DNA from 2 places in the Thauera sp. 63 genome. Region 1 is predicted to be linked to the other one. Evidence: predicted binding sites of a transcription regulator. Region 1 holds the regulator's gene; the other holds the start of a gene.
What was found. The regulator sigma-54, encoded in region 1, starts transcription at its own class of promoters, with help from an activator protein. The targets are predictions, from matches to a motif close to TGGCACGCTTNCTGCTNA.
Positions count from the first base shown of each region.

Region 2: a site for sigma-54 is predicted at 3,162-3,179, ahead of flgB (flagellar basal body rod protein FlgB). Genes of this name have one in related genera too.

Region 1 covers NZ_AMXC01000011.1:23,630-30,941, reverse strand. The annotation lists gene ubiT (ubiquinone anaerobic biosynthesis accessory factor UbiT) at 1-227, shown strand, start outside; gene thiL (thiamine-phosphate kinase) at 382-1,341, shown strand; gene C664_RS11365 (phosphatidylglycerophosphatase A family protein) at 1,417-1,899, shown strand; gene C664_RS11360 (CinA family protein) at 1,919-2,404, shown strand; gene recA (recombinase RecA) at 2,538-3,572, shown strand; gene recX (recombination regulator RecX) at 3,585-4,034, shown strand; gene lptB (LPS export ABC transporter ATP-binding protein) at 4,021-4,743, shown strand; gene C664_RS11340 (RNA polymerase factor sigma-54) at 4,751-6,211, shown strand; gene hpf (ribosome hibernation-promoting factor, HPF/YfiA family) at 6,229-6,552, shown strand; gene ptsN (PTS IIA-like nitrogen regulatory protein PtsN) at 6,689-7,174, shown strand; gene hprK (HPr(Ser) kinase/phosphatase) at 7,143-7,312, shown strand, end outside.
Region 2 covers NZ_AMXC01000029.1:15,686-22,997, forward strand. The annotation lists gene flgF (flagellar basal-body rod protein FlgF) at 1-246, opposite strand, end outside; gene flgE (flagellar hook protein FlgE) at 290-1,552, opposite strand; gene C664_RS16720 (flagellar hook assembly protein FlgD) at 1,568-2,236, opposite strand; gene flgC (flagellar basal body rod protein FlgC) at 2,276-2,680, opposite strand; gene flgB (flagellar basal body rod protein FlgB) at 2,692-3,099, opposite strand; gene flgA (flagellar basal body P-ring formation chaperone FlgA) at 3,319-4,011, shown strand; gene flgM (flagellar biosynthesis anti-sigma factor FlgM) at 4,113-4,409, shown strand; gene C664_RS16745 (flagella synthesis protein FlgN) at 4,479-4,970, shown strand; gene C664_RS16750 (DNA topoisomerase IV subunit B) at 5,035-7,008, shown strand; gene parC (DNA topoisomerase IV subunit A) at 7,040-7,312, shown strand, end outside.

The sequences.
Region 1 (7,312 bases):
TCCGCCGTGCCACGCCGGCGGCGGACAGGAAGCCGGACCTGATCATCTCCGCGACCACCCGCGACTTCATGGCGCTGGCACTGCGCGAGGAAGACCCCGACACCCTGTTCTTCAGCCGTCGCCTGCGGATGGAAGGCGACACCGACCTCGGCTTGCTGGTCAAGAACACGCTCGACGCGGTCGACTGGGACGCACTGAAGGCCCGCCTCACCGGCCGCCGCGGCTGAGACCTCCGACACGTCCGACCTCAGGCATCCGCCCGGCTCGCGCACCCGGACGGAGGTGCGGAGCCTGACGGCCGGCGGCGTGACCTGCGCCACCCGCACGCGCCATCTGCGTTAAGCTTGCACCCCCTCGATACCGTGCCGGCCCCGACGCGCGATGCCTTCCGAATTCGACCTGATCCGGCGTCATTTCAGCCGGCCCCCGCGACATACCGACCTCGCTGTCGGGGACGATGCCGCGCTGCTGAGCCCACGCGCCGGCATGCAGCTGGCGGTCTCGACCGACATGCTGGTCAGCGGCACCCACTTCTTTGCCGACACCGATCCGGAAGATCTCGGCTGGAAGACACTCGCGGTCAACGTCTCCGACCTGGCGGCGATGGGGGCTGAGCCGCGCTGGGCCTTCCTCGCCCTTGCCCTGCCGGCAGCCGACGACGCCTGGATCGCGGCCTTCGCGCGCGGCCTGTTCGCCTGCGCCGACGCCTACGGCGTAGACCTTGCAGGTGGCGACACCACCCGCGGCCCGCTGAACCTGTCGGTCACCATCATCGGCGAGGTCCCCGCAGGAAAGGCGATCACCCGTGCCGGCGCCCGCGCCGGAGACGAGCTGTGGATCTCGGGCCAGCCCGGACTGGCCGCCCTTGGACTGGCTGAGCTGCGCGGCGAGGTCGCACTGGACGCGGCCGGGCGCACCCGCTGCGTGGGCGCCCTGCAGCGTCCGCTGCCGCGCGTCGAACTGGGCCTGCAACTGCGGGGGCTGGCGACGGCGATGCTCGACGTGTCCGACGGCCTGCTCGGCGATCTCGCCCACATTCTGGAGCGTTCCGGGGTTGGCGCCATCGTGGAGGCCAACGCCCTGCCGCTCTGCGCGCTGCGCGCGACCGGCGCGGACGCGGCGACGGCCAGACGCTGCCTGCTGTCCGGCGGTGACGACTACGAGCTGCTGTTCACCGCACCGGTCGGCGCACGCCCGGCGCTACTCGAACTGTCCACCAGACTGGGTCTGCCGCTGCACCGCATCGGCCAGATCACCGGCCAGGCAGGCGACTGCCTGCTGCGCGAATCCGACGGCATACTGGCTCCCGCCAGCGCCTCGGGCTACGATCATTTCGCCTGAGTAGTCATTTCGCCTGAGCGTGCACACACGAGCCGCCACGCCCACATACCGCAGAACCCCGATCAGGACCCTTCAATGCGCCCAACCCCGCGCCTGCTGCTGAGCCACCCGACCCACTTCATCTCCCTCGGCTTCGGTGCCGGACTGTCGCCGTGGGCGCCGGGTACGGTCGGCACCTTGCTGGCGTGGGCGCTGTACCCGTTGATCCGCACCCCGCTGTCGGAATTCGTCTTCCTCGCCCTGCTCGCCAGCCTGTTCGTTGCCGGGGTGATCGCCGCCGAACGGACCGGACAGGCACTGGGCGTGCCGGACCATGGCGGCATCGTATGGGACGAGATGGTCGCCACCTGGCTGGTGCTCGCATTCGCCCCCAAGACGCTGCTGTGGCAGGCCATCGCAGTGGCGCTGTTCCGCTTCTTCGACATCGTCAAGCCGCCGCCGGTACGCTGGGCGGACCGCAGCTTCAAAGGCGGCTTCGGAGTCATGTTCGACGACCTCGTTGCGGCGGGCTACACCTTGCTGGCGCTGGCGGTACTGGTCACACTGTTCGGCATCTGATCCGAAGGGGAGGAGAGGCATGGACACCGAGCTCGACGCGCTCTCGGTCGCGGTCGGCGAGGCGCTGGCCGCGCGCGGCTGGATGCTGGCCACCGCGGAGTCCTGCACCGGCGGCTGGATCGCACAGGTCGTCACCGCCACCAGCGGCAGTTCGGCCTGGTTCGACCGCGGCTTCGTCACCTACTCGAATGCGGCCAAGACCGACATGCTCGGCGTCTCTGCGCACACCCTCGACAGCCACGGCGCGGTGAGCGAGGCCACGGTCGCCGAAATGGCGGAGGGCGCCCTGGCGCGCAGCACCGCGGACCTTGCCGTCGCGGTATCCGGCGTCGCCGGCCCGACCGGCGGCAGCGCGCAGAAACCCGTCGGCATGGTGTGCGTGGCCTGGGCGCAACGCAGGGTGCCGACACGGGTCCGTACGCTTCAGCTGCCCGGCGATCGCACGGCCGTGCGCCGTCAGACCGTGATCCACGCGCTCAGCGAAGTGATCGAACTCGCTCGCTGAAGCGGCTGGCGGGCGCCGACCCGCGGCATTGCTGTATTCATTTACAGGTCTTACACTGTCGCCGTCAGAGATGCCCGACACCATCACAGCAAGCTCTGTGCCATAATTCGCCAATCACTCAGGAACGACTTTCATGGACGACAACAAGGCCAAGGCGCTCGCCGCTGCGCTCTCGCAGATCGAAAAGCAGTTCGGCAAGGGTTCGATCATGCGCATGGGCGACGGCAACGTCGAACGCGACATCCAGACCGTGTCCACCGGCTCGCTCGGGCTCGACATCGCACTCGGCCTCGGCGGCCTGCCGCGCGGTCGTGTGGTCGAGATCTACGGCCCGGAGTCATCCGGCAAGACCACGCTGACGCTGCAGGTCATCGCCGAGATGCAGAAGCTCGGCGGCACCGCCGCGTTCATCGACGCCGAACATGCACTCGACGTCGGCTATGCCGAGAAGCTCGGCGTCAACATCCAGGACCTGCTGATCTCCCAGCCCGACACCGGCGAACAGGCGCTCGAGATCGCCGACATGCTGGTGCGCTCGGGCGGCGTGGACGTGGTCGTGGTCGACTCGGTCGCCGCACTGACGCCCAAGGCCGAAATCGAAGGCGAGATGGGCGACCAGCTCCCCGGCCTGCAGGCCCGCCTGATGTCGCAGGCGCTGCGCAAGCTCACCGCCAACATCAAGCGCACCAACACGCTGGTCATCTTCATCAACCAGATCCGCATGAAGATCGGCGTGATGTTCGGCAGCCCGGAGACCACCACCGGCGGCAACGCGCTCAAGTTCTACGCCTCGGTGCGCATGGACATCCGCCGCACCGGCACGATCAAGAAGGGCGACGAGGTCGTCGGGTCCGAGACCCGCGTCAAGGTGGTGAAGAACAAGGTCTCGCCCCCGTTCAAGGAAGCGCACTTCGACATCCTGTACGGCGAGGGCATCTCGCGCGAAGGCGAGATCATCGATCTCGGCGTCGACCACAAGATCGTCGACAAGTCCGGCGCCTGGTACGCCTACAAGGGCGACAAGATCGGCCAGGGCAAGGACAACTCGCGCGAGTTCCTGCGCAACAACCCTGCGCTGGCGCGCGAGATCGAGAACAGGGTCCGCGTCGCGGTCGGTCTGCCTGAAATGCCGCCGGCGACGCCCGCTGCGGCAGCCGCCGAGGCCTGAGCGCCCGACGCCATGGCCGAGCCCAGCCTGCGCGAGCGCGCCCTTCGCCACCTCGCCCGCCGCGATCATTCGCGCGCCGAGCTGGCGCGCAAGCTCGCCGCGCATGGCGAGGCCGACGAGGTCGAGGTCGTCATCGCACGCATGGGCGAACTCGGGTTGCAGTCCGACAGCCGCTTCGCGGAAGCCTTCGTGCGCGGCAAGGCCGCGCGTTTTGGCGCGAGCCGGCTGCGCAACGAGCTGGCCCGTCGCGGTATCGAGCGCGAACTGATCGACGAGGCCATCGCCGGCGAATGTACCGAGTCCGAGATCGAGCGTGCCCGCAGCGTGCTGCATGGCCGCTTCCGCGAGCCGCCGACCGACCCCCGCGAGTGGGCCCGGCAGGCGCGCTTCCTGCAAACCCGCGGCTTTGCGCCCGACCTGATCCGCAAGCTGCTGAAAGAGCCCTACGATGAGTCTGCTTAAGGTCGCCGGTCTGCAGAAGCGCTACAAGGCGCGCACGGTGGTGCACGACGTCGGCTTCGAGGTCGGCTCGGGCGAGGTCGTCGGCCTGCTCGGCCCCAACGGGGCGGGCAAGACCACCTGCTTCTACATGATCGTCGGCCTGGTGCGTGCCGACGGTGGCCAGATCGGGCTGGACGGCAAGGATCTCACCCACCTGCCGATTCACGCCCGTGCCCGCCTCGGCCTGTCCTACCTGCCGCAGGAAATGAGCGTGTTCCGCAAGCTCACGGTGGCCGAGAACATCCGCGCGGTGCTCGAACTGCAGGGGCTGGAGTCACGCCAGATCGACGAGCGCCTGCAGGAACTGCTCGAGGAACTGGGCATCACCCACCTGCGCGACAACACCGCGATCTCCCTGTCGGGTGGCGAACGCCGCCGCTGCGAGATCGCCCGCGCGCTCGCCACCGATCCGCGCCTGATCCTGCTCGACGAGCCTTTCGCCGGCGTCGACCCGATCGCCGTGATCGATATCCAGAAGATCATCCGCTTCCTCAAGGAACGCGGCATCGGCGTGCTCATCACCGACCACAACGTGCGCGAGACGCTTGGCATCTGCGATCGCGCCTATATCATCAGCGAGGGTCGCGTGCTCGCCAGCGGCCAGCCTGACGAGATCATCGCCAACGAGAAGGTGCGCCAGGTCTACCTCGGCGAACATTTCCGCCTCTAGCGCCCGAATGAAACCCAGCCTCCAGCTCAAGCTCTCGCAGCACCTCACGCTGACGCCTCAGCTGCAGCAGTCGATCAAGCTGCTGCAGCTGTCCACGCTCGAGCTGAACCAGGAGATCGAGCGCTTCCTGCTCGAGAACCCGATGCTCGAGCGCGAGGAGATCGACGACTTCGTGCCGCAGCCCGGTCTCGCCACCAGCACCCCGCCTGCCGAACGTGAGCGCGAGCGCGAACGCGAAACCAGCGCCGAGGCCACCAGCGACGGCGAAGCAGGAAAGGCGAACGATCGCGAGGACAACGAGGAAGGCATCGACTGGTCCAACGTCGGCAGTGGCGCCCAGGCCAAGCGCGACGATGACGACGACACCGACTTCCAGGAGTTCCAGGCGGCCGAGCTGTCGCTTCGCGACCACCTCGACGAGCAGGTCGCGCTGTCGCCGCTCTCCGACCGCGACCGCGCGCTGGTGCGCTTCATCATCGAGGCGCTGGACGACGACGGCTACCTGCACCAGCCGCTCGAGGAGTTGCTCGAGTTGCTGCCACCCGAGCTCGACATCGACCTCGACGAGCTTTCCATCGCGCTGCGCCACGTACAGCACCTCGACCCTGCCGGCATCGGCGCACGCAGCCCGCAGGAATGCCTGTCGCTGCAGCTGCGAGCGATGCCCGAGACGCCGACGCAGATGCTCGCGCTCGAGATCGTTGACCAGCATCTCGAACTGCTCGCCGAGCGCAACTTCGCGCGCCTCAAGAAACACACCGGTTGCGACGACGACCAGCTGCGCGCTGCCCACGCTCTGATCTGCAGCCTCGACCCGCATCCGGGCTCGCGCCACTCCGTCTCCGAGACGCGCTACGTGCTGCCTGACGTCATCGTGCGCAAGATCCGCGGACGCTGGACCGTCAGCCTCAACCAGGACGCGATGCCGCGCCTGCGCGTCAACCGGCTCTACGCCAGCCTGCTGCAGCAGAACCGCGGCCAGGGCGGCGGCCTGACCGGCCAGTTACAGGAAGCACGCTGGCTGATCAAGAACGTCCAGCAGCGTTTCGACACCATCCTGCGGGTCTCCCAAGCCATCGTTGACCAGCAGCGGCAGTTCTTCGATCATGGAGACGTGGCGATGCGGCCACTCACTCTCCGGGAGATCGCGGACCAGCTCGAACTGCACGAATCCACCGTTTCGCGCGTCACGACGCAGAAATACATGGCGACGCCGCGCGGTGTGTTCGAACTCAAGTATTTCTTCGGCAGCCACGTCTCCACCGACACTGGCGGAGCGGCCTCTTCCACGGCGATTCGGGCGCTGATTCGTCAACTGGTGGACGCCGAGGACAGCAAGAAGCCGCTGTCCGACGCAAGGATTGCAGAAGTTTTGGGCCAGCAGGGTATCGTGGTCGCACGACGCACCATCGCGAAGTACCGCGAATCACTGAATATCCCGCCGGTCAGTCTGCGCAAATCGATCTGACAACAACAGGAGTTACCATGAATCTCAACATCACCGGGCGCCACGTCGAGGTCACCCCGGCCATCCGTGACTACGTGAGCACCAAGCTTGACCGCGTCATCCGCCACTTCGACAACGTCACCAGCGTGGCGGTGATCCTCTCCGTCGAAAAGCTGAAGCAGAAGGCCGAAGTCACGCTGCACGTGCGCGGCAAGGATCTCTTCGTCGAAAGCGACGACGCAGACATGTACGCCGCCATCGACTCGATGGCTGACAAGCTCGATCGTCAGGTGCAGAAATACAAGCAGAAGATGGCCGACCACAACCACGAAGCCCTGAAGCATCAGGAGCCGGAAGCCTGATTGCCAGGTTGCGGTTTTATGTCCGGGGTGTGGGTATAATGCGCGCGTTTTCAAGACGCGGCTTCAACGCATCCCGGTCCGTCCGATCGCCCAGCGCGGCGCCAGCGGCAACGGCGCTGCGCAAGCTCCACTGCGAATGAGCCTGATACCTCAACTCCTGCCACTGTCCAATGTGGTGGTCGATCTCGATGCAAGCAGCAAGAAGCGTGTCTTCGAACAGGCGGGGCTGCTTTTCGAGAACAACCAGGGCATCGCCCGCATTCTGGTGTTCGACAGCCTGTTCGCTCGAGAACGGCTGGGCTCCACAGGCCTCGGCCAGGGCATCGCCATCCCGCATGGCCGCATCAAGGGCCTGAAGGAAGCGGCCGGCGCCTTCCTGCGCCTGGCTGCCCCGGTGCAGTTCGATGCGCCCGATGGCCGCCCGGTGAATCTCCTGTTCGTGCTGCTGGTGCCCGAGCAAGCCAACGAGACCCACCTGCAGCTCCTGTCCGAGCTCGCGCAGATGTTCAGCGACCGCGCCTTCCGCGAGGCACTGCTGAACGCGCCCGACGCCGAACACATCCACCAGATGTTCCTCGACTGGGGTACCGATGCGGCAGACAAGCGTCGCGAGGCTGTTTGAGGCCCAGCGCGAGCGCCTTGAACTCACCCACGTCAGCGGACGTCTCGACGCCACGCTGGCCGTCGCTGAAGAGCGTATCTGGCCGGCCGACCTCGTCGGCCACCTCAACCTGATCCACCCCACGCGCCTGCAGATCAT
Region 2 (7,312 bases), on a different contig from region 1:
CAGCGCGACGTCGTAGGGCCGACCGGTGTACTGGATCGGCCCCGGTGTGAAGTCGTTGGCGACGCTGGCATCGACGGCGAACGAGCGCGTGCGCAGGGCTTCGGTCTGGATTTCCACCGCACGCAGCTTGTGCAGTTGCGAGCGGAAACCGGTCGAGGCGGCGTTGGCGATGTTGTTCGACACCGCCGCCTGCTGGTCCATCGTGCCCTTGGCACCGGTCATCGCGGTGTAGATCAGGCGATCCATGTTCGACTCCCCTCTTCCTGTCGGCCCGCAGCCTGTTCAGTCATCAGCGCAGGTTGACCAGCGTCTGCAGGATCTGGTCCTGCGTGCGGATCGATTGCGCGTTGGCCTGGTAGTTGCGCTGCTGGATGATCATCTGCACCAGCTCCTGGGTCAGGTCGACGTTGGATTCCTCGACCTGGCCTGCGGAGATGACGCCGTTGAGCCCGTTACCCGGTTCGCCGCGGGCGAAACCACCCGATTCCGGCGTCTCGACCCAGTAGTTGTTGCCGATGGGCGACAGGCCGTTGTTGTTGCGCACGGTCGTCAGGTTGACGATGCCGATGTCCTTGGTGATGCCGTTGGTGTAGCGCGCCTGGACGGTGCCGTTGCGACTGATCGACAGGCCGGCGATCTCGCCCGGGGCGGAGCCGTTCTGGGTCAGTTCGCGCGGCGTGGACTTGCCGCCGAACTGGGTGATCATCGACATGTCGACATTGATCACGCTCGGATCGGCGTCCGGCCCGAGATTGGAGGTCAGCACGAAGTCACTCGGCGGCACGAGCTTTCCAAGACCGTCGAAGTTCAGCGTCGCGTTCGGCGTGGCCGGTAGCGTCGCCGTGTCGTTGTCCAGAACGGTGTAGACGTCCCAGGTGCTGTTTACGACATCGGTGCGACGGACGAAGTACAGGGACAGCGAGTGCTCCTTGCCAAGGGAGTCGAAGATCTTCAGCGCGGTCGAGTAGGAATAGGTCTCCGGATCATTCGGGTCGAGCGGCGTCGTGGCCCCGTCGATCGTCTCCACATCCGCGCTGAGGTTCAGGCTCAAACCGACTTCGGTGGTGGCCGCCGCGCCGACACCGGTGGACGGAATCACCATCGTGCGGAACGAATCCGCCGTGACGGTGGCAGGCGCACGGACGTCACCCGAAATCGGATCCTCGACCTGATAGCCCATCAGGCGGTCGCCGAGCGGGGTGACGATGTAGCCCTGCTTGTCGATGTTGAACTGGCCGTTGCGCGTCAGTGCGAAACCACCGCTCTGCAACTCGACCTCGAAGAAGCCATTGCCGTTGATCGCCATGTCCAGCGGATTGCTGGTGGTGGTGATGTTGCCCTGGGTGAAGGACTGGCGCACGGCCTGCACCGCGCTGCCGATGCCGATCTGCACCTTGGACACCGCGCCGGTGAGCGAAGACGCGTAGGCGTCGGCGAACACCGTGCCGGAGTTCTTGAAACCCACGGTGCTGGCGTTGGCGACGTTGTTGGAGATGACGTCGAGCGCCTTGGAGGAAGAGTTCAGGCCGCTGAGGCCCTGCTGGAATGCCATGATCGGGGCTCCGGATCAGAGAATCTGCTTGACGTCGTCGACCTTGAACACGCCGAGGTCGCCCACCTGGAGATCGGTGCCGCTGGCACCACGGACGATGCTGGTGACCGGACCGAACTGCAGCGTCCGTCCGCCCACCGCCTCTTCGCCAAGCGTCGCCGACAGGGACAGGGTGTAGATGCCGTCGGCCGCACGCGAGCCATCCTCGGCGGTGCCGTCCCATACGAAGTTGTGGCTGCCCGCATCGACGTCGTTGAACACCATCTGCTTCACGACCAGACCCGAGCTGTCGCGCACTGACAGCGTCACGCTGTCGGCCGGGGTATCGATCTCGAAACCGCCGATGGCACCCGCTTCGGTCAGCGCCAGGCGCGAGCCTTCCACCAGCACGCCGCGCCCGAGCAGCGCCGCCGCATTCAGCCCCTCGGCCGACGCCTGGGAGTCGAAGAAGGACTGGACCATCTTGTTGAGACGCTCGATGCCATCCACCGTGCTCATCTGCGCGAGCTGGGAGGTCATCTCCGCGTTCTCCATCGGGTTCATGGGGTCCTGGTTCTGGAGCTGCGTGGTCAGCAGCTTCAGGAACCGGCCCTGCATGTCCTCTTCTGCCTTCTGGACAGGTTCGCTGCGGGCCAGGCTGGCCAGCACGCTCTTCGCTGTCTGATTGTTCGACACGGTGGTCATGGATTTCTCCTGCTAGCGGCATCGTTTGCCGGACGGCGCTTACTGTCCGATCTGCAATGTCCTTTGTAGCAAGGTCCGTGCCGTGTTCATGATCTCGGCGTTGTTCTGGTAGGAGCGCGACGCGGAGATCATGTTCACCATCTCTTCGGCAACGTTGACGTTGGGCATCTCGACGTAGCCCTCGGCATTGGCCGCGGGATTGTTCGGCTCATAGACGAGACGCATCGGCGCAGCGCTCTCGACGACCTGCGTCACCTGCACGCCCACGGCCGCGGGCCCGGCCACCTGGCGGGCGGCGAACACGACCTGCTTGGCGCGGTAAGGCTCGCCCGTTTCCGTGGTCACGCTGTCGGCGTTGGCGAGGTTGGAGGCCGTGGTGTTGAGTCGCAGCGACTGCGCGTTGAGCGCGGAGCCAGCGATCTGGAAGACGTTGAGCATGCTCATGATGGAACCCCTTACTGACCGGTGAGCGCCGTGTTCATCGAGCGGATCATGCCGCTGATGAAAGTGACGCTCGCCTCGTAGCGCAGCGCATTCTCGGCGAAGGCCGCACGCTCGACGTCCATGTTGACCGTGTTGCCGTCGACCGCGGACTGGTATTCGTTGCGGTACTTGACGAAGCTGCCGGCGCCCGCGCTACCGCCGGCGGCGATGTGCGCCTGGTGCGTGGTGTCGAGCGCGACACCCGACTGCCCCCCCTTCCCGATCGCGTTCTGCAGCGCGCTGCGAAAGTCGATGTCGCGCGCCTTGTAATGCGGCGTGTCGGCGTTGGCGATGTTCGAGGCGAGCAGTTCCTGGCGGTAGGCCTGGAGATTGAACGCGGCCTGGTGGAAACGCATCTGGTTGTCTAGCAGGGTCTTCATCGCCTTACCTCGCGGATGAACGCCGCTTCCGCAAACGGGAAACGGTCTCGATGGCAGTGGAAGTTGCAGCTTTCATGCCAGCGATGGTAAGGCTGGACCCGCCTCGCTCCTCTGCCGATAAGGCGGCGGAAAACCGCCCATATCTGCCGCTTGTCGGCGCGGGCGGCAAAAGCTGCCGGCAACTTGCCTCTCCGGGTGAGGCATGCTGCAATCGGGACCATGAAGCATCTCGCCAGCCCCCTTGCTGTCCTCACCCTCGGCCTCAGCCCCCTCTCACCCGCCATCGGCCAGCAGCCCCCGCAGGCCGTGGAAAGCACCGTGCGCACCTTCCTCGAACGCCAGGTGCAGGGAATGCCCGGCGAGCCACGGATCAGCGTCCGCGCCTTCGATCCCGCCAATCAGTTGCCACCCTGCGCCGCGCTGGAACCCTTCCTGCCACCGGGCACGCGTCCCTGGGGCCAGCTCACGGTGGGCGTGCGCTGCGACTCTCCGGTCACCTGGACCGCTTACGTGCAGGCGCAGGTGCAGATCTTCGGTCCCTACCTGGTCACGACCCGCGCACTGCGTTCGGCAGAGGTGATCCGCGAGGGCGACATCGAGGTGCGCGAGGGCGAGCTCACCGCGCTGCCGGACAACGTGCTGTCCTCGCCCGGGCAGGCACTGGGCCACCTCACGCGCTTTGCCCAGGCTGCCGGCGCGCCGCTGCGGGCGGGCAGCGTGCGCCTGCCGGATGCGGTGAGACGCGGACAGACCGTGCCGATCCTCACCCGCGGCCCGGGCTTCACGGTCTCGGGCGAAGGCCAGGCGCTGAGCGCCGCCGCGCCCGGCGAAAGGGTCAGGATCCGGCTCGGCAACGGTCAGATCGTGCAGGGCCTGGTCCAGTCGGACGGCAGCGTCAGCGTCGACTTCTGAGGGGCGTCATGCAAATTTTCCACGGACGTGAAATAAATCACTAAAGTTTCACGGAGCGCGGTCGTGAACACACACGAGTCAATGCGTTCCTGGAGACCATCATGAAAATCGAGAACACGGGCAAGGCCTATGTTCCCACGCCCGTGCAGGATGCCCGTGCGCCGGCCGCGCGCGGGAAGACGGAAGCGCAGTCCGGCAGCGACAGCGTGCAACTGTCCCCGCTGGCCACGCTGATGAAGAAGGCGGAAAGCGCGATCTCGAGTTCGCCCGAGATCGACCAGAAGCGCGTGGACGAGATTCGCCAGGCCATCGCCGAGGGCCGCTTCAAGATCGACTCCAGCCGCATCGCCGACGGGCTGATCAACAGCGTCCGCGACATGCTCGAGTCGCGCGGCTGAGGCATCGCGGAGTAGTATTCGGCTTCTCGCGCACTGACCGTCATCCGCCCGACCGGACGACCCGACCCGATGAAGCAACCCGCCCCGACGCCCACGGCTGCCGACCAGCAGCGACTCGCGCTCCTCATCGAGGCGGAGTCGATGCAGCTCGGCGAGTTCCTCTCCCTCCTCGACCGCGAGGAAGGCCTGCTCGTCAAGGGCGAGACCGACGCCCTGGTGGCGATCGCCAACCAGAAGAACGAGCGCTACCGCGAACTCCAGCGCCTGCACGACGAGCGCTCGCGCCTGCTCGGCCGGCTCGGCTACAGCGTCTCGGACGCCTCCATCCGCAGCATCTGCGCCGGCCTGCCGCGCGTGCTCGCGCGCTGGGACGAGGTCGTATCGCGCGCGCGCCAGGCACGCGACCGCAACGCCCTGAATGGCCAGCTCATCCTCGAACGCATGGCCGGCAACCAGGCAGCGCTGACGGTGCTGCTGTCCGCCGCCAATCATCCGCAGCTCTACGACGCCGATGGCCTGGCCAAGCCCACCGGCGGCGGTCGCATCCTCGGCAGCGCCTGAATATTCATTCAGTAGCCTCCTCTGCTATCCTTGCGCCCTTCGTGACATCGAACGGGCCCGCAGCATGGCAGGCAAACAGTACGACGAATCCTCCTTCCGCGTCCTGAAAGGACTTGAGCCGGTGCGCGAGCGCCCCGGCATGTACACCCGCACCGACAGTCCGGCGCACATCATCCAGGAAGTGATCGACAACGCCGCCGATGAAGCGCTCGGCGGCTTTGCAAAGAAGATCCACGTCACCCTGCACCTGGACGGCTCGGTCACCGTGGCCGACGACGGCCGCGGCATTCCGGTCGGCCTGCATCCCGAGGAAGGCGTGCCGGTGGTGGTGCTGGCCTATACCCGGCTGCATGCTGGCGGCAAATTCGACAAGCGCGAGGGCAATTCGGCCTACGCCTTCTCGGGCGGCCTGCACGGCGTCGGTGTGTCGGTCACGAACGCCCTGTCCACCCGCATCGAAGTCGAGATCCGGCGCGAGGGCAAGATCCATCGCATCGATTTTTCCGAGGGTGGCGAAACGATCAGCCCGGTGCGCATCGAGGGCGACTGTGGCCGCCAGACCGGCACCCGGGTGCGGGTGTGGCCGGACGGCAAGTATTTCGAATCGCCGCGCGTGCCCATGAACGAGCTCGAGCGCCTGTTGCGCTCGAAAGCGGTGCTGCTGTCCGGTGTCGCGGTGCGGCTCGACATCGAGCAGGCCAGCGGTCCGGCGCTGAGCAAGGCCTGGTCCTACCCCGAAGGCCTGGCCGGCTACCTGAAGGAACTCGCCGGCGACGTCGAGCCGGTGGCGCCGATCTTCACCGCCGAGAAGTACGCCGGCAAGGACGACCCGACTTTCGCCACCGGCGAAGGCGCGGCGTGGGCGCTGGCATGGTTCGAGTCGGCCGTGCCGAGCGAGTCCTACGTCAACCTGATCCCGACGGTGAATGGCGGCACGCACGAATCCGGCCTGCGCGCTGGCGTGTTCGAGGCGATGAAGTCCTTTATCGATCATCACACCTTGCTGCCACGCGGCGTCAAGCTGCAGCAGGAGGACGTGTGCGGGCGCATGAGCTTCGTGCTGTCGGCACGCCTCCTGGACCCCCAGTTCCAGGGCCAGGTGAAGGAGAAGCTCAACTCGCGCGAAGCGGTGAAGCTGGTCTCCTCGCAACTGCGCGACCCTTTCGAGATCTGGCTCAACAACCACGTCGAGGCAGGCAAGGCCATCGCCGAGTTGTCGATCAAGCAGGCGCTGGCGCGGCAGAAGAGCGCGCAGAAGGTCGAGAAGAAGAAGACCTCGGGGGTCGCCGTGCTGCCCGGCAAGCTGTCGGACTGCGAGTCCGAAGACCTCGCCGACAACGAGCTCTTCCTCGTCGAAGGGGACTCCGCCGGCGGCTCGGCCAAGATGGCGCGCAACAAGGAAACCCAGGCCATCCTCCCGCTGCGCGGCAAGGTGCAGAACGCCTGGGAGATCGACCCTGACCGCCTGTTCGCCAACGCCGAGATCCACGACATCGCGGTGGCGCTCGGCGTGGACGCGCACAAGGCCGACAGCGAGGTGGACCTCTCCGGCCTGCGCTACGGCAAGGTCGTCATCATGTCCGACGCCGACGTGGACGGCGCCCACATCCAGACCCTGCTGCTCACCTTGTTCTTCCGCCACTTCCCCAAGCTGATCGAGCGTGGCCACGTGTATGTGGCGCAGCCGCCGCTCTACCGCGTGGACGTGCCGGCCCAGGGCAAGAAACGCCCCCCGCGCCGCCTTTACGCGCTCGACGAGGGCGAACTCGCCGCCATTCGCGACCGCCTGGAGAAGGAAGGCTTCAGGCCCGACGCGATCGAGATCGGCCGCTTCAAGGGCCTGGGCGAGATGAACCCCGACCAGCTGCGCGAAACGACCATGGATCCCGCCACCCGCCGCGTGCTGCCCGTCAAGGTGCGCAGCGGCGCGCTGCAGGACACGCTGAAGATGTTCACCCTGCTGATGGGCAAGGGCGAAGCCTCGAGCCGGCGTGCGTGGATGGAAGAGAAGGGCGACAGCGTCGAAGCCGACGTCTGAGATGTCTCACAGAATCAAACCAAGCAGTGCAATGACGACCGATACCCCAGACCTGTTTGGCGCGCCCGAACCCACCGACGCCGCGCCGAAGCCTAGCCAGACCGTGCCAGCCATTGCGGGCGCAGCGATGACCGCCGGCCCGACGCCGCCGATGCACGAGGACGGGAGTCCGCCCCCGCCTCCCGCCCTGCCCGCCGACCCGGAACCCGAGCCCGAGGACGACGGCACGCTGGCCCTGGACCGCTACGCCGAGCGCGCCTACCTCGCCTACGCGATGAGCGTGGTGAAGTCGCGCGCGCTGCCG